Regions from separate parts of the Streptomyces sp. NPDC030296 genome, predicted to be linked through region 2. Evidence: riboswitches for the same ligand, from Rfam matches in the RefSeq annotation. Region 2 holds a riboswitch; each other region holds the start of a gene.
What was found. A riboswitch is a leader RNA that binds a small molecule or an ion and turns the genes downstream of it on or off. The one in region 2 is predicted to bind cobalamin.
Positions count from the first base shown of each region.

Region 1: another riboswitch for cobalamin. It lies ahead of ACZ4Z3_RS11000 (ribonucleoside-diphosphate reductase subunit alpha); the one in region 2 lies ahead of ACZ4Z3_RS04265 (cobalamin biosynthesis protein).
Region 3: another riboswitch for cobalamin. It lies ahead of ACZ4Z3_RS25710 (energy-coupling factor ABC transporter permease); the one in region 2 lies ahead of ACZ4Z3_RS04265 (cobalamin biosynthesis protein).

Region 1 is NZ_JBVICQ010000003.1:661,895-666,495, reverse strand. It holds gene mctP (monocarboxylate uptake permease MctP) at 1-173, shown strand, start outside; gene ACZ4Z3_RS11010 (nucleoside hydrolase) at 382-1,371, shown strand; gene ACZ4Z3_RS11005 (GNAT family N-acetyltransferase) at 1,493-1,999, shown strand; cobalamin riboswitch at 2,062-2,185, shown strand; gene ACZ4Z3_RS11000 (ribonucleoside-diphosphate reductase subunit alpha) at 2,311-4,601, shown strand, end outside.
Region 2 is NZ_JBVICQ010000002.1:67,217-71,817, reverse strand. It holds gene ACZ4Z3_RS04270 (cobyric acid synthase) at 1-1,482, opposite strand, end outside; gene ACZ4Z3_RS04265 (cobalamin biosynthesis protein) at 1,479-2,474, opposite strand; cobalamin riboswitch at 2,575-2,717, opposite strand; gene ACZ4Z3_RS04260 (hypothetical protein) at 2,967-3,224, shown strand; gene ACZ4Z3_RS04255 (hypothetical protein) at 3,308-3,529, opposite strand; gene ACZ4Z3_RS04250 (inorganic phosphate transporter) at 3,556-4,601, opposite strand, start outside.
Region 3 is NZ_JBVICQ010000009.1:105,313-109,913, forward strand. It holds gene ACZ4Z3_RS25695 (energy-coupling factor ABC transporter ATP-binding protein) at 1-526, opposite strand, end outside; gene cbiQ (cobalt ECF transporter T component CbiQ) at 523-1,272, opposite strand; gene ACZ4Z3_RS25705 (energy-coupling factor ABC transporter substrate-binding protein) at 1,279-1,641, opposite strand; gene ACZ4Z3_RS25710 (energy-coupling factor ABC transporter permease) at 1,638-2,336, opposite strand; cobalamin riboswitch at 2,367-2,550, opposite strand; gene ACZ4Z3_RS25715 (DUF1775 domain-containing protein) at 2,790-3,527, shown strand; gene ACZ4Z3_RS25720 (hypothetical protein) at 3,597-3,860, shown strand; gene ACZ4Z3_RS25725 (MFS transporter) at 3,913-4,601, opposite strand, start outside.

The DNA of each region.
Region 1 (4,601 bases), on a different contig from region 2:
TCACGGCGTTCGTCCTCAACGTCGCCGTCACCGTGGTCCTCACCTTCGTCCTCCGTGCGGCCAAGGCCCCCGACGGCATCGACGAGACCAAGCCGAGCGACTACACGGCCGACGCGGGCGACGCGGGAGTCCAGGTGGAACTGCCTCCGGCGACGGCGGGTTCGACCCACTGACGCTCCGATGCACAGCTTCCCCGCGCCCCTTTGAAGGGCCGAAGGCCCAAAAGGGGCGCGGGAACCTGCGCGAGCAACCAAGACGACCCCGCACCCGCCGACACGGCGAACAACCCGATTTCATAGGCGCCCAAGCGGCCCGAAGGGTCACAGCCCATGCTGACGCAAGGGCAGGGGCAGCAGGCGTACCCCCGGTTAACCTGACCCCGTGACCGTCCCCACACCGATCGTCCTGGACAGCGACCCCGGTATCGACGACGCCGTAGCCCTGCAGTACCTCCTCGGCACAGGCCTCTGGGACCTCAAGGCCTACACCTCGGTCGGCGGCAACCTTCCCGCCGACGCCACCTACCGCAACGCCCGCGCACTGGCCCGAGCCCTCCGCATCGACACCGACGTCCCCGTCCACCGGGGCGCGGGCCGCCCCCTCTCGCGCCTCCCCTACCGCGAGGCATCCGCCTTCCACGGCCGGGCCGGCCTCGGCGAGGAGTCCCTGCCCGACTCCACCGCCCCGCACCCCACGGAGTCCTCCGCGCAAGCCCTGCTGCGTCTGTCCCGCGAGTACGCGGGCGAGCTGACGGTGTGCGCCACCGGCCCGCTCACGAACGTCGCGATCGCCCTGCTGGAGGATCCCGGTTTCGCCCGCCGCGTCGCGAAGTTCGTGTTCATGGGCGGCGCCGCGCAGGTGCCGGGGAACTTCACCCCGGTCGCCGAGTTCAACATCTGGTCCGACCCGGACGCCGCCGAGGTCGTGCTCTCCTCCGGTATCCCGTTCACGATGGTCGACCTGGACGCCTCCCACGGCTGGCTGTTCCGCCCCGAGGACCTCGCGGCGCTGGAGGCGGCGGGCCCGGGCACGGCGCTCGCCGCCCGGCTGATGCGGACGTACATGCGGGCCTACACCCGCCACGGCGGGGACGGCACGTGTCCGCTGCACGATCCACTGGCGGTGGGGGTGTGCGGGGACGAGTCGTTCGTGACGGCCGCCGAGGGGGCCGTGATCGTGGAGTGCGCGAGCGAACTCACGCGCGGCCAGACCGTGTTCGTGCCGGCCGACGCCCGGCGGATCTACTACTCCGAGTCCGCCGACCTGACCGCCCGCCTCCGCCTCACCGGTCGCGTCGCCCTCGGCCCCGGCCCCCGCGACTTCAGCGAGCACTTCGTGACGACGCTGCCGCACTGGCCGGCACTGCCCTGACCGGCCCGCCACCACCGCGGCCGCCACCGCAACGCGCCCGCCGAACCGACAATCACATGATCAACCGCCCCTGTGGACAACCGCGGACCTGCCGACCGCCTCCTCGTGCAGACTGCGATCCATGGACATCACGATCAGGCGCATCTCCCCCGACGAGTACACCGACCTGGGCGACATCACCGCACAGGCCTACCTGACGGACGGCTTGCTGGACTTCGGTGAGAGCGACGCATACCTCGGCGAACTGCGGGACGTGGCGCGGCGGGCCGCCGCGGCCCAGGTGCTCGTGGCCGTGGCGGAGGGGCGGGTGGTCGGCGGCGTGACCTTCGTCCCGGCCGGAGGCGCCATGGCCGACATCGCCACCCCCGGGGAGGCCGAGATCCGGATGCTGGCGGTCGACCACGCCGCCCGCGGCCGCGGCATCGGCGAGGCCCTCGTGCGCGACTGTGTCGAGCGCGCCAGAGCCGTCGAGGGCTGTGTACGGGTCGTGCTGTCGACCCAGCGGACCATGCACTCCGCCCACCGCATCTACGAACGTCTGGGCTTCGTTCGAACGCCGGCACGCGACTGGAACCCCGTCCCGCACCTCCCGGACCTGACGCTGCTCACCTATGAGTTGACGCTATGACACGCTCCGAAGTCACCGCGACACAACATCTGGGGGTGGACCGGCGACCCAACACAAGATGTATGCTCATGCTCGCTGTCGCCGCAGGGGAATCCGGTGCGAATCCGGAACTGTCCCGCAACGGTGTACTTGCGTGTTTTCGCACGCGAGTCCAGTCCGAGGACCTGCCGACAGTGCGCCCGGCCGTCCGGTCCGGGTGCCCTGACGTCCGGGCCTCGTGGAGTGGGCCGGTGGACGCGACGCCCCCGTGCGCTCGTGTGCTGCTGCCTGCCCTCCGCGAAGCCCCGTGCCGAGCGAGGGAGAGCCCCCACGTGACCATCGCGCCAGCCGACCCGGTTTCAGCCACCCCGGCCCCCGCCGGACCGGCTTCCGCCACCCCGGCGACGGAGACCGACGGTCCCGGGGCCGCGTTGCTGCGGACCCTGACCGAGCTGACCGCCGACCTGCCCGACGCCGACCCCGGCCGGGTCGCCACCGCCGCGCTGCGCGGCCGGTCCGCTCGGGCGGACGAGGCGGAGCTGCGCGAGCTGGCCACGGAGGCGGCCGCCGGCCTCATCTCCGAGGACCCCGCCTACTCGAAGCTGGCCGCCCGCCTGCTGACGATCTCCATCCGCGCCGAGGCCGCCTCCCAGGGCGTCACGACGTTCACGGAGTCCGTCGCCGTGGGCCACCGGGAAGGGCTCGTCGCCGACCGCACGGCGGAGTTCACGCGCCTGCACGCCGAGCGGCTCGACGCGCTCGTCGACCCGGCCGCCGACGACCGGTTCGGCTACTTCGGGCTGCGCACGCTCCACAGCCGCTACCTCCTCAGGCACCCGATCACCCGCAAGGTCGTGGAGACGCCGCAGCACTTCATGCTGCGGGTGGCCAGCGGTCTCGCCGAGGACGACACCGCGCGGTCCGTGGACGAGGTCGCCGCTCTGTACCGGCTCATGAGCCGCCTCGACTACCTGCCCTCCTCCCCCACCCTCTTCAACTCCGGTACGCGACACCCCCAGATGTCGTCCTGCTACCTCCTCGACTCCCCGCTGGACGAGCTGGACTCCATCTACGACCGCTACCACCAGGTGGCCCGCCTCTCGAAGCACGCCGGCGGCATCGGACTGTCGTACTCCCGCGTCCGTTCGCGCGGTTCACTGATCCGCGGCACCAACGGGCACTCCAACGGCATCGTGCCGTTCCTGAAGACGCTCGATGCCTCGGTCGCCGCCGTGAACCAGGGCGGCCGGCGCAAGGGCGCGGCCGCGGTGTACCTGGAGACCTGGCACTCCGACATCGAGGAGTTCCTGGAGCTGCGCGACAACACCGGTGAGGACGCCCGCCGTACGCACAATTTGAACCTGGCGCACTGGATCCCGGACGAGTTCATGCGCCGGGTCAACGCGGACGAGCAGTGGTCGCTGTTCTCCCCGGCGGACGTGCCCGAGCTGGTCGACCTGTGGGGCGCGGAGTTCGACGCCGCGTACCGCAAGGCGGAGGCGGACGGGCTGGCGCGGAAGACCATCCCGGCCCGTGACCTGTACGGCCGCATGATGCGGACGCTCGCGCAGACCGGCAACGGCTGGATGACGTTCAAGGACGCCGCCAACCGCACCGCCAACCAGACGGCCGAGCCGGGCCACGTCGTCCACTCCTCCAACCTCTGCACGGAGATCCTGGAGGTCACGGACGACGGTGAGACCGCGGTCTGCAACCTGGGCTCGGTGAACCTGGGCGCCTTCGTCGACCTCACGACCGGCGACCTGGACTGGCAGCGGCTGGACGAGACCGTCCGCACGGCCGTGACCTTCCTGGACCGGGTCGTCGACATCAACTTCTACCCCACCGAGCAGGCGGGCCGGTCGAACGCCAAGTGGCGCCCCGTGGGCCTCGGCGCGATGGGCCTGCAGGACGTCTTCTTCAAGCTGCGGCTGCCGTTCGACTCGGCCGAGGCGAAGGCCCTGTCCACCCGGATCGCCGAGCGCGTCATGCTCGCCGCGTACGAGGCGTCCACCGACCTCGCCGAGCGCAACGGCCCGCTGCCGGCCTGGGAGAAGACCCGGACGGCCCGCGGTGTGCTGCACCCCGACCACTACGGCGTGGAGTTCACCTGGCCGGAGCGCTGGGCGGCCCTGCGCGAGCGCGTCGCCGCCGTCGGCATGCGCAACTCGCTGCTCCTCGCCATCGCGCCCACGGCGACCATCGCCTCCATCGCCGGTGTGTACGAGTGCATCGAGCCGCAGGTGTCCAACCTGTTCAAGCGGGAGACCCTCTCCGGTGAGTTCCTCCAGGTCAACTCCTACCTGGTGAAGGACCTCAAGGAGCTCGGCGTCTGGGACGCCCGCACCCGTGAGGCGCTGCGCGACTCGAACGGCTCCGTGCAGGACTTCGCGTGGATCCCGGCCGAGGTCCGGGCGCTGTACCGCACGGCCTGGGAGATCCCCCAGCGCGGCCTGATCGACATGGCCGCCGCCCGCACCCCGTATCTGGACCAGGCCCAGTCGCTGAACCTGTTCCTGGAAACGCCGACCATCGGCAAGCTCTCCTCGATGTACGCGTACGCCTGGAAGTCGGGGCTGAAGACGACGTACTACCTGCGCTCGCGCCCGGCGACCCGTATCGC
Region 2 (4,601 bases):
CAGTCCTTGCGGCGCGCCCGACTCGATGAGCCGCCACAGCGCGTCCGTGTCCGCGTGTTCCTCGATCAGATCGCCGAGCCGGTCCAGCTGCTCCTCGCGCAGCGCCGCGAACGACGTGTCGGCGGCCGGCACGAAACGACGGCCCGCGGCGGCCGCCACCTCGCGCAGGAAGGCCCGCCGGAACCCGTCCGACTCCAGCGACCCGTGCCAGTGCGTGCCCCAGGTCTGGCCGACCCGGCACCCGTCCAGGAAGGGCTCACCGCCGTCGACCTCGGCGACCCCGTGGTGGATCTCGTACCCCGTGACGTGCTCCCCGAGGGCCTCGCCCTCCGGCCGGGTGAGGGTCTTCTCCCGCGCGAACCGCACCCGTACGGGCAGGATGCCGAGCCCGTCCACCTGTCCCCGGCGGCTCTCGACGTCGTCCTCGATGTGCTCGCCGAGGACCTGGAAGCCGCCGCAGACGCCGAGCACGGGCCGGTGCTCGGCGGCCCTGCTCCGCAGCGCGTCGGCGAGACCCCGCTCGCGCAGCCAGTCCAGCGCCCGTACGGTGCCCCGGGTGCCCGGCACGACGACCAGGTCCGCGTCGGCCAGTTCCTCGGGCCGGTCCACGAACCGCACCACGACACCGGGTTCGGCGGCGAGCGCGTCCACGTCGGTGAAGTTCGACATGAGGGGGATCGCGCAGACGGCGACCCGCAGCACGTCCTCGCCGACGGGCGGCGACACGTTCGACTCGCGGACCGTTCCGCGCAGGGACACCCGCAGGCCGTCCTCCTCGTCGATGCCGAGACCGTGCCGGAACGGCAGCACCCCGTACGTCCGACGCCCCGTCAGCCCGTGCAGCATGTCGAGCCCCGGCTCCAGCAGGGAGACGTCCCCGCGGAACTTGTTGACGAGGAACCCGGCGATGTGCGCCTGGTCCTCGGGCGACAGCAGCGCCACCGTCCCGAAGAACGAGGCGAACACACCACCGCGGTCGATGTCGCCGACGACGACCACGGGGAGCCCGGCGTTGCGGGCGATCCCCATGTTGACGATGTCGGTCCGCCGGAGATTGATCTCGGCGGGACTCCCGGCCCCTTCACAGATCACCGCGTCATACGTGCCCCGCAACTCGGCAAGACAGTCGAGCACGGTGCCCAGCAGCCGCTGCTGCCGTCCCCCGTGGTAGCCCCGTGCGCTCAGCTCCCCGACCGGCTTGCCGAGCAGCACGACCTGACTGCTCTGCTCCCCGCCGGGCTTGAGCAGCACCGGGTTCATCAGCGCCGTCGGCTCCACCCGGCAGGCCTGCGCCTGCATGGCCTGGGCGCGCCCGATCTCGGCGCCCTCCCTCGTCACGAACGAGTTGAGGGACATGTTCTGCGCCTTGAACGGCGCGACCTTGACGCCCTGTCGGACCAGCCACCGGCAGATCCCGGCGGTGACGACGCTCTTGCCGGCGTCGGAGGTGGTGCCGGCGACCAGCAGTCCGCCGCCCGTCATGACGCCCCCTTCGACCGCCGGGAGCGGCCCGTGGTCGACTTCCGTGCCGGGCCCCGCCCGACGCGGTCCCGCAGCAGTGACGCGCCCGCGCTGACGCCGAGCGCAAGCCAGTTCACGCGCCGCGACAGCCGCACGGCCCGCTCGATGTCCCCCACGGCGACGGCCCGCCCTTCCGTGTTCAGCACGGGCCGGTGCTCGACCCGCCCCCCGTACGACAACGTGCCTCCCAGTCGGACGCCGAGCGCCCCGGCGAACGACGCCTCCACGGGCCCCGCGTTGGGGCTCGGATGCTTCCGCGCGTCCGCCCGCCAGGCCCGTACGGCCCCCCGGGCGTCCCCGCCGGCCGCGGCGGCCAGCAGGGCGGTGAGCCGGGCCCCCGGCCAGCCAGCCACGTCGTCGAGGCGGGCGGACGCCCACCCGAACCGCCGGTGACGCGCCGACTTGTGCCCCACCATGGCGTCCAGCGTGTTGACGGCGCGGAACCCGAGCAGGCCGGGCACACCGCCCAACGCCCCCCACACCAGCGCCCCGACCACGGCGTCCGAGGTGTTCTCGGCGACGGACTCGACCACGGCCCGGGCGATCCCGTCCGCGTCCAGCGCCTGCGGGTCCCGTCCGCACAGATGCGGCAGCCGCGCCCGCGCGGCCTCGACGTCGCCGGCCTCCAACGCCCGCCCGACGGTGCGGGCCTCCCGCGCGAGGGAGGTGCCCCCGACGACGGCCCAGGTGGCCGCGCCGGTCAGCGCGACGGACGCCGCACGGGACGGCCGTGCCGCAGCGGCGGCCACCGCCCCCAGCGCCACGGCGCCTCCGGCGCACACCACGGTGTGCAGCGCGCCCCACCCTCGGTGGTCCCGCCACAACACCCGCTCCACGGCGCCCGCGGCCCGTCCGAACACGGCGACGGGATGCCCTCGGCGGGGATCGCCGAGCAACAGGTCACCGAGGAGTCCGGCGGTGGCGCCGTACGCGAAGACGCGATCGGCACGCACGCGTTCAGCCGATCGCGGGGTCGGGCAAGGACCGGATGCTGAGTCTCACATGGCAGCCGCGCATGGCGATATGTCCTCACTCAGGGTGTCCACGCCCTGGTTCGACGAGACCGACGACGAGAGTTCCTGGCTCCCGGGGAAGGGTCTTCCCCGGTGACAGTGGCGGGACCGCGCCGGACTCGCACCGGCTTCCTCTCCTGCCGTCGTGGATGGCCCCGGCAGTCCACCACGGCCCCGGAAGACCCGTCAACTTGCTGTTGACCTGCGGCGCAGCGGTGTGCTGAGCCCCACATCGCTGAAACGGCGTCAGTCGCCCGAATCGGCGCTTTCCGTGCTCATTCCCGGCCCCCCGGCCCTGTGTGTGCTCGAACAGGTATCAGAACGCTCTGCGCTTCTTCCGTCACACGGCGTGCTGTGGTTTTCTGGCGGAGCTCGGGGACCCGGGAGCGGACGGCTCGTGAAGGCCCGTCCGGGGGACGGGAGGTGCACGCGATGGAAGACCGGACCGAGACGGCCGCGCAGGCGCGCGCGGGGGCCTGGTGGGACCGGCGGACGCTGGTGGCGGCCGCCGCCCCGCTGGTGCTGTTCAGCACCGTGGCGGGGGTGCTCGCCGTCGGCGTCGGCGCCCTCGCCGCGCTGTGGGTGCCGGGGGCGGAGGCGCGGGCCGTCGTCTGGATGGCGGTGACGACCCTCGTCGCCACGGGAGCGGGCCTCTGGTGGGGCCTGAACCCCGGTCACCGGACGCCGTGAACGAGGACGACGAACCCCCTGCGCCGAGGTGACCGGCACAGGGGGTCGTCGTGGTGTCCTGCGGGAGGTGGGGGCCCGTGAACTCAGGCCATGATCAGGTAGATCCCGTAGCCCACCGCCGCCGCGCACGCCGCGAAGCAGGCGTACGCCGTTGTCGTGGCGAGGGCGGCCGAGCCGCCGGAGGCGGTCGCCGTCTCCCGCTTGGAGAGGCCGACGATCCCCAGGGTGAACAGGCCGACGAGGGCCACGGTGACCACGAGGCTGACTCCGAAGACGGAGCCGAGTGCTGCCCAGTCGATGTGCATGGTGGTGTCTTCCTAGGGGCGCCGGCTCAGACGGCCGGTGTGGGGGCGGAGGGGCCGGTCGGGGTCTCGGCGCCGGCCGTCACGGCCGCGGGGGCCGGGATCGTCGCCGCGAGTTCCTCGGCCACGGCGACGGTCGGCGGCGGGGTCACCGCGGCGATGGCCGTGGTCACCACGCCGGGGGGCTCCTCGGCGTCGTTCACGTTGGTGTGGTCGACCACCTCGCGGCGCGAGATCACCCAGATCGCGGCGCTGGAGGCGATGAGGAAGACCGCGACGACGGCCGTGCCCCACGTGCCGTGGGACGTCACCCACTCGGCGAGCGCGGCGACGAGCGCCGCGGCCGGCAGGGTCAGGCCCCACGCCACGAACATCCGGGTGGCGGTGGACCAGCGCACCACGCCGCCCTTGCGGCCCAGGCCCGCGCCCATGACCGCACCGGAGACCGAGTGCGTGGTGGAGAGGGAGAAGCCCAGGTGCGAGGAGGCCAGGATGACCGTGGCCGCGCTGGTCTGGGCGGCGAAGCCCTGCTGCGGCTGGAGGTCGGTCAGGCCCTTGCCCATGGTGCGGATGATGCGCCAGCCGCCCAGGTAGGTGCCGAGGGCGATGGCCAGACCGGCGGAGACGATGACCCAGACCGGCGGGTCGGAGTCCGGCGCGAGAGCGCCGCCGGCGACCAGGGCCAGGGTGATGATGCCCATCGTCTTCTGGGCGTCGTTCGTGCCGTGGGCCAGCGAGACCAGACCGGCGGAGGCGATCTGACCGGCGCGGTAGCCCTTGCCGGCGGCCTTCTCGCTCGTGTGCTTCCCGAGCTTGTACGTCAGCCGCGTGGCGAACATCGCCGCGATGCCGGCGACCAGGGGGGCCGCGACGGCGGGGATCAGCACCTTGGTGACGAGCACGTCCCCGTGCACGGCGCCCGTGCCGACCGAGGCGATCGTGGCGCCGATCAGGCCGCCCATCAGGGCGTGCGAGGAGCTGGAGGGGAGCCCCACCAGCCAGGTCAGCAGGTTCCAGAGGATGGCGCCCACGAGCGCCGCGAAGATGACCTCTGGCTGGATCCCGGACTCGTCGA
Region 3 (4,601 bases), on a different contig from region 2:
CGGGGTCGAGGCCCGCGGTCGGCTCGTCGAGGATCAGCACCCGGGGGCGCATCGCCACGGCTCCGGCGATCGCGGTCCGCTTGCGCTGGCCGTAGGAGAGCAGATGGGTGGGCCGGTCCGCGAGGGCGGAGATTCCGAGCGCGGCGAGCGCCTCGTCCACCCGTATCCGTACCTGGTCGTCGGGCAGCCCGAGGTTCAGCGGCCCGAACGACACGTCCTGGGCGACCGATGCCGCGAACAGCTGGTCGTCGGGGTCCTGCACCACCAGCTGGACGGTCGTCCGCAGCCCGGTCAGACCCTTGCGGTCGTACGACACCGGCCGCCCCTCGACGGTCAACTCGCCCGAGCGGGGCCGCAGTCCGCCGCTGAGTAGCCGCATCAGCGTCGTCTTGCCGCTGCCGTTGCGGCCCAGCAGGGCGAGCGCGCGGCCCTCCCGCACCTCGAAGTCGAGATCGCTGAGCACGGTCGGGCCGTCCTCGTACGCGAAGGACACGCCCCGCAGGGCGACCAGCACGGGCTCGCTCATGTCAGCGGCCTTTCCAGGACGAAGGTGAGAGCGGCCACGGCCGCGAGGAGGACCACACTGGCCGTGGTGAAGCGGACGGAGACCCGTGCCTCGGGCACCAGGACACGCAGGGTGCCGTCGTAGCCCCGCCCGGCGAGACCCGTCTGGAGCCGCGCCGCCCGGTCGAAGGCCCGCACGAACGCGGTCGCGCCGAGTCCGGCGAGCGACCGCCAGGTGGCGGCCCGCGTGGTGTGCCCGAGCCGGGCCGCCTGCGCGTCGCGGATCCGGCGTACGGAGTCCAGGAGCAGGAAGCTCATGCGGTACGTCACCAGGGCGACGTCCACCACCGGCGCGGGCACCCCGGCCCGCGCCAGCCGGGGCAGCAGATCCGACATGGGGGTGGTGAACGCGAACAGCAGCACGCCCAGGGAGGCGGCGGAGGTCCGCAGCAGCAGTTCCGCCGCTCGGACCGGACCGCCCTCGGCGAGGGTCACGAAACCGTCGGGCCCGCCGACCTGGACGAGCAGGGGCAGCGCCCCGGTCACACAGAACCCGAGCGGCACCCGGTAGGCGCGCCACAGCCGGCGACGCGGCACGCCGGCCGGTCCCAGCAGCGCGACGAGCGACGTCAGCAGGACCAGGGCCGCGCCGGGCCAGGGCGGCAGCGAGATCGCGAGGACGGTGAGACCGAGCCCGAGCACGGCCTTGTCCACGGGATGGCGGCGGCGCCAGCGACTGCTGTGCGCCGCCTCGTCGATCGGCAGCACGGGGCGTCAGACCTCTTCGGCGCCGGACCCGGCCGGCGTCTTCGCGGTCTCCTGCTGCTTCGCCAGCGCCCGCGCCTCACCCTGGCGGCGGCCCCGGTGCAGGCCGAAGTAGTAGGCGAGGACGCCCGCGCCGAGGGCGGCCTGGAGGGAGAACAGCGCGGACTCGATCTCACCGGAGGGCGGCTCGTACAGGGGGGAGAACCACGGCTTGTAGTCCGGCTCGATCTCGGTGATCGCGCTCTCGGCCTCCCCGTCGGCCCCCGTGAACGGTTCCTTCTTGTGGTCGCCGAGGCCGAGGGCCAGCGGCAGCACCGCGAGCGCGGCCACGACCGCCAGCAGCAGGAGGTTGATCTTCGTGTTCCGGCTCATCGCGCCACCGCCTCGGTCGTCGTGTCCCGCTTGCCCGCCACGAGCACCCCGAGCCGCGTCAGCTCGCCCTTGCTCGACTGCGTCAGAAGCCGCATCACGAGCACCGTGAGCAGACCCTCGCTCACCGCGAGGGGGAGCTGGGTGATGGCGAAGATGGAACCGAACTTGCCGAGCGCGCCCAGGAATCCGCTGCTCGGGTCGGGGAACGCGAGCGCCAGCTGGACGCTGGTGACGCAGTAGGTGGACAGGTCGGCGAAGAACGCGCCGAAGAACACCGCGACCATCAGCGGCACGTCGTAGCGCCGCAGCAGCTTGTAGACGGCGTATCCGACCCAGGGGCCGACGATCCCCATGGAGAAGACGTTCGCACCGAGCGTGGTCAGGCCGCCGTGGGCGAGCAGCAGGGCCTGGAAGAGCAGGGTGATGGTGCCCAGTACGGCCATGATCGGCGGCCGGAACAGGATGGCGCCCAGTCCGGTGCCGGTGGGGTGGGAGCAACTGCCGGTGACGGACGGCAGCTTCAGCGCGGACAGGACGAAGGTGAAGGCCCCCGAGGCACCGAGCAGCAGCGTGCTCTCCGGGTGCTCCCTGATTTCACGGGTGAGTGACCGTACTCCGTGGACGACGAACGGCGCGGACGCGACACCCCAGGCGATCGCGTGCGCCGGAGGAAGGAAACCCTCGGCTATGTGCATGGCTCAGCAGACCCTCTCCAGCACCTCGTGGATGGTTGACGTGCCTTGGCCGGTCTCCTGGCTGACGGGTACCACCGCCCGTGCTCCGCCTTCCCGGGTCACAAGGACCCAGTGGCTGTCCGCGAGGACTGGAGCCGGACTTCCCGATCACAGTGGCGAGGGCCGCACCGGCATCACACCGGATTTCCCGTTCACCAAGGCGTGGTGACAGTAGTGCCCGCACAAGGGCGCTGACAAGCGCAGACGGGGGCGTGAAGACGGTGGTGAACAGCACACACCCCGGCGCACACCCCAGCAGCCCCACGCGGCGCACACCACGGAGGCCCGACGCCCCTGCCCCCTACGACGGATGTGCCGTCACGGCGGCCCCCGGTGCCGAGGGCCGCTCTTTGCCGGTGCGCGGGCCCTGCGCTTGAATGCAGGCTTCACACCTTCGGCACAAGGGAGTCAGCTGTGCACCGCCCGACCCTGGCACGCGGCACGCGCCGTCTCGGAGTCTTCACCGCGATCGCGCTCGCGGTCGCCGTCGCCACCGCTGCACCGGCCGCGGCCCACGCGGAGGTCGAGGCGGAGGGCGCCCGCGCCCTCGACCAGAACGTCGAGCTGACCTTCTCCGCCGAGTCGGAGTCCGCCTCGGCCGGCATCACCAAGCTGGAGGTCATCCTGCCGAAGGGCATCGCCCCCGCCGACGTCACCTACGAAGAGGGCCCCAAGGGCTGGAAGTTCGCCGCCACCGACCGGGGCTACACCGTCTCCGGACCGAAGCTCGCGGTGGGGGAGGACGCCGAGTACGAGGTCACCGTACGGCAGTTGCCCGACGCCAAGTCGCTCGTGTTCAAGACCCTGCAGTCCTACAGCGACGGCAAGGTGGACCGCTGGATCGAACTGGACGACTCCGGCGGTGACGGGCACGGCCACGGCCACCCCGCGCCCCGACTGGACCTGAAGCCCGCCGCGCCCGGCGCGAAGCTCGTCAGCCCCACCCCCAGCCCCTCTAAGGAGCCCTCGACAGCGGCCCCTTCGGCGGAGCGCGGCGCCGAGAAGACCCCGGCGCCGTCGGCGAAGCCCGCGGCGGACGACACCGACGACGACGGCATCCCCCTGGCCGTCCCCCTCGGCATCGGCGCGGCCGTCCTCGTCCTCGGCGGCGGCCTGTGGTGGTGGCGAAGCCGCCGCGAGGGCTCCGCCTGACCCTCCGTCGACGCGAACGAGAACGGCCTTGTGCCTGCTGTCGGGTGGGCACACCGGCCAGGGCGCTGGGTGCCCGCTACGCCGTACGGACCCTGCGTCGAGCGCTTACGGCCTTGGGCCTTCTTCGGCCGCCGGCCCTGCCGCGACCTGACCGAAACATGGCACGGGCTTTACTGCGACCTAGTTGCAGCTGCCGATTACCGGCACAAGGCTGAGGAGGCCGACCGCTCGACGACAGAAGGCGCACGTGTCGCTCTCTTCTTCGCGACCTGGGTGATCGCCCTGCTGGTGTGGCGCCTCGCCCGGATCGAGGAGAAGTGGATGACGGGCTGAACTCCCGGCGTTCGTGAACGAGTTGCCAGGGGAGCCGTCTGTTCCGGAGTCATCAGAGGCCCGCGTGGAGTCCGTCCGTGAGTCGTCCGTGGCTGTGGCGCCAGCCCGTCGGCACCCGTAGGGCGTCCGCCAGATGTGGGTGGCCGAGGGGCAGGTCGGAGTGCACATGGGTCGCGGGCGGCGCCGGCCAGAGCCGTACGGCCAGCAGCGCGGCGGCCAGCGTGATCGACCCCAGGGCGAGCGTCGTCCAGTCGAGTCCGGCCGTCGCGCCGAGCCAGCCGGCCAGCGGGTAGGTCAGCAGCCAGCAGCCGTGCGAGAGGGAGAACTGGGCGGCGAACGCGGCCGTGCGCTCCCCGGCCGGTACGGACCGCCGGATCAGCCGCCCGGTCGGCGTGAGCACCGCCGAGCACGCCGCGCCGAACGCGGCCCACAGGCCGAGCAGCGCGGGCACCCGCCACGCGCCGCCCGAGGCAGCGGTGACGGCACCCAGCCCGGCGAAGACGACCGTCAGCAGCAGCGCGGCCGGCAGCATCACCGCCCGGTCCGGCACCCGGTCCAGCAGCCGCGGCAGTGCCAGCGCCACCACCATCGACCCGGCCCCGTACGCGCCGAGCGCCAGCGGTACGGCGCCCTCGGACAGGCCCAGCACATCGCGGACGTAGACCACGGAGTTGACGGTGACCATCGCGCCGGCCGCGGCGACCGCGAGGTCCAGGGCGAGCAGCGCCCGGAGCCGGGGGA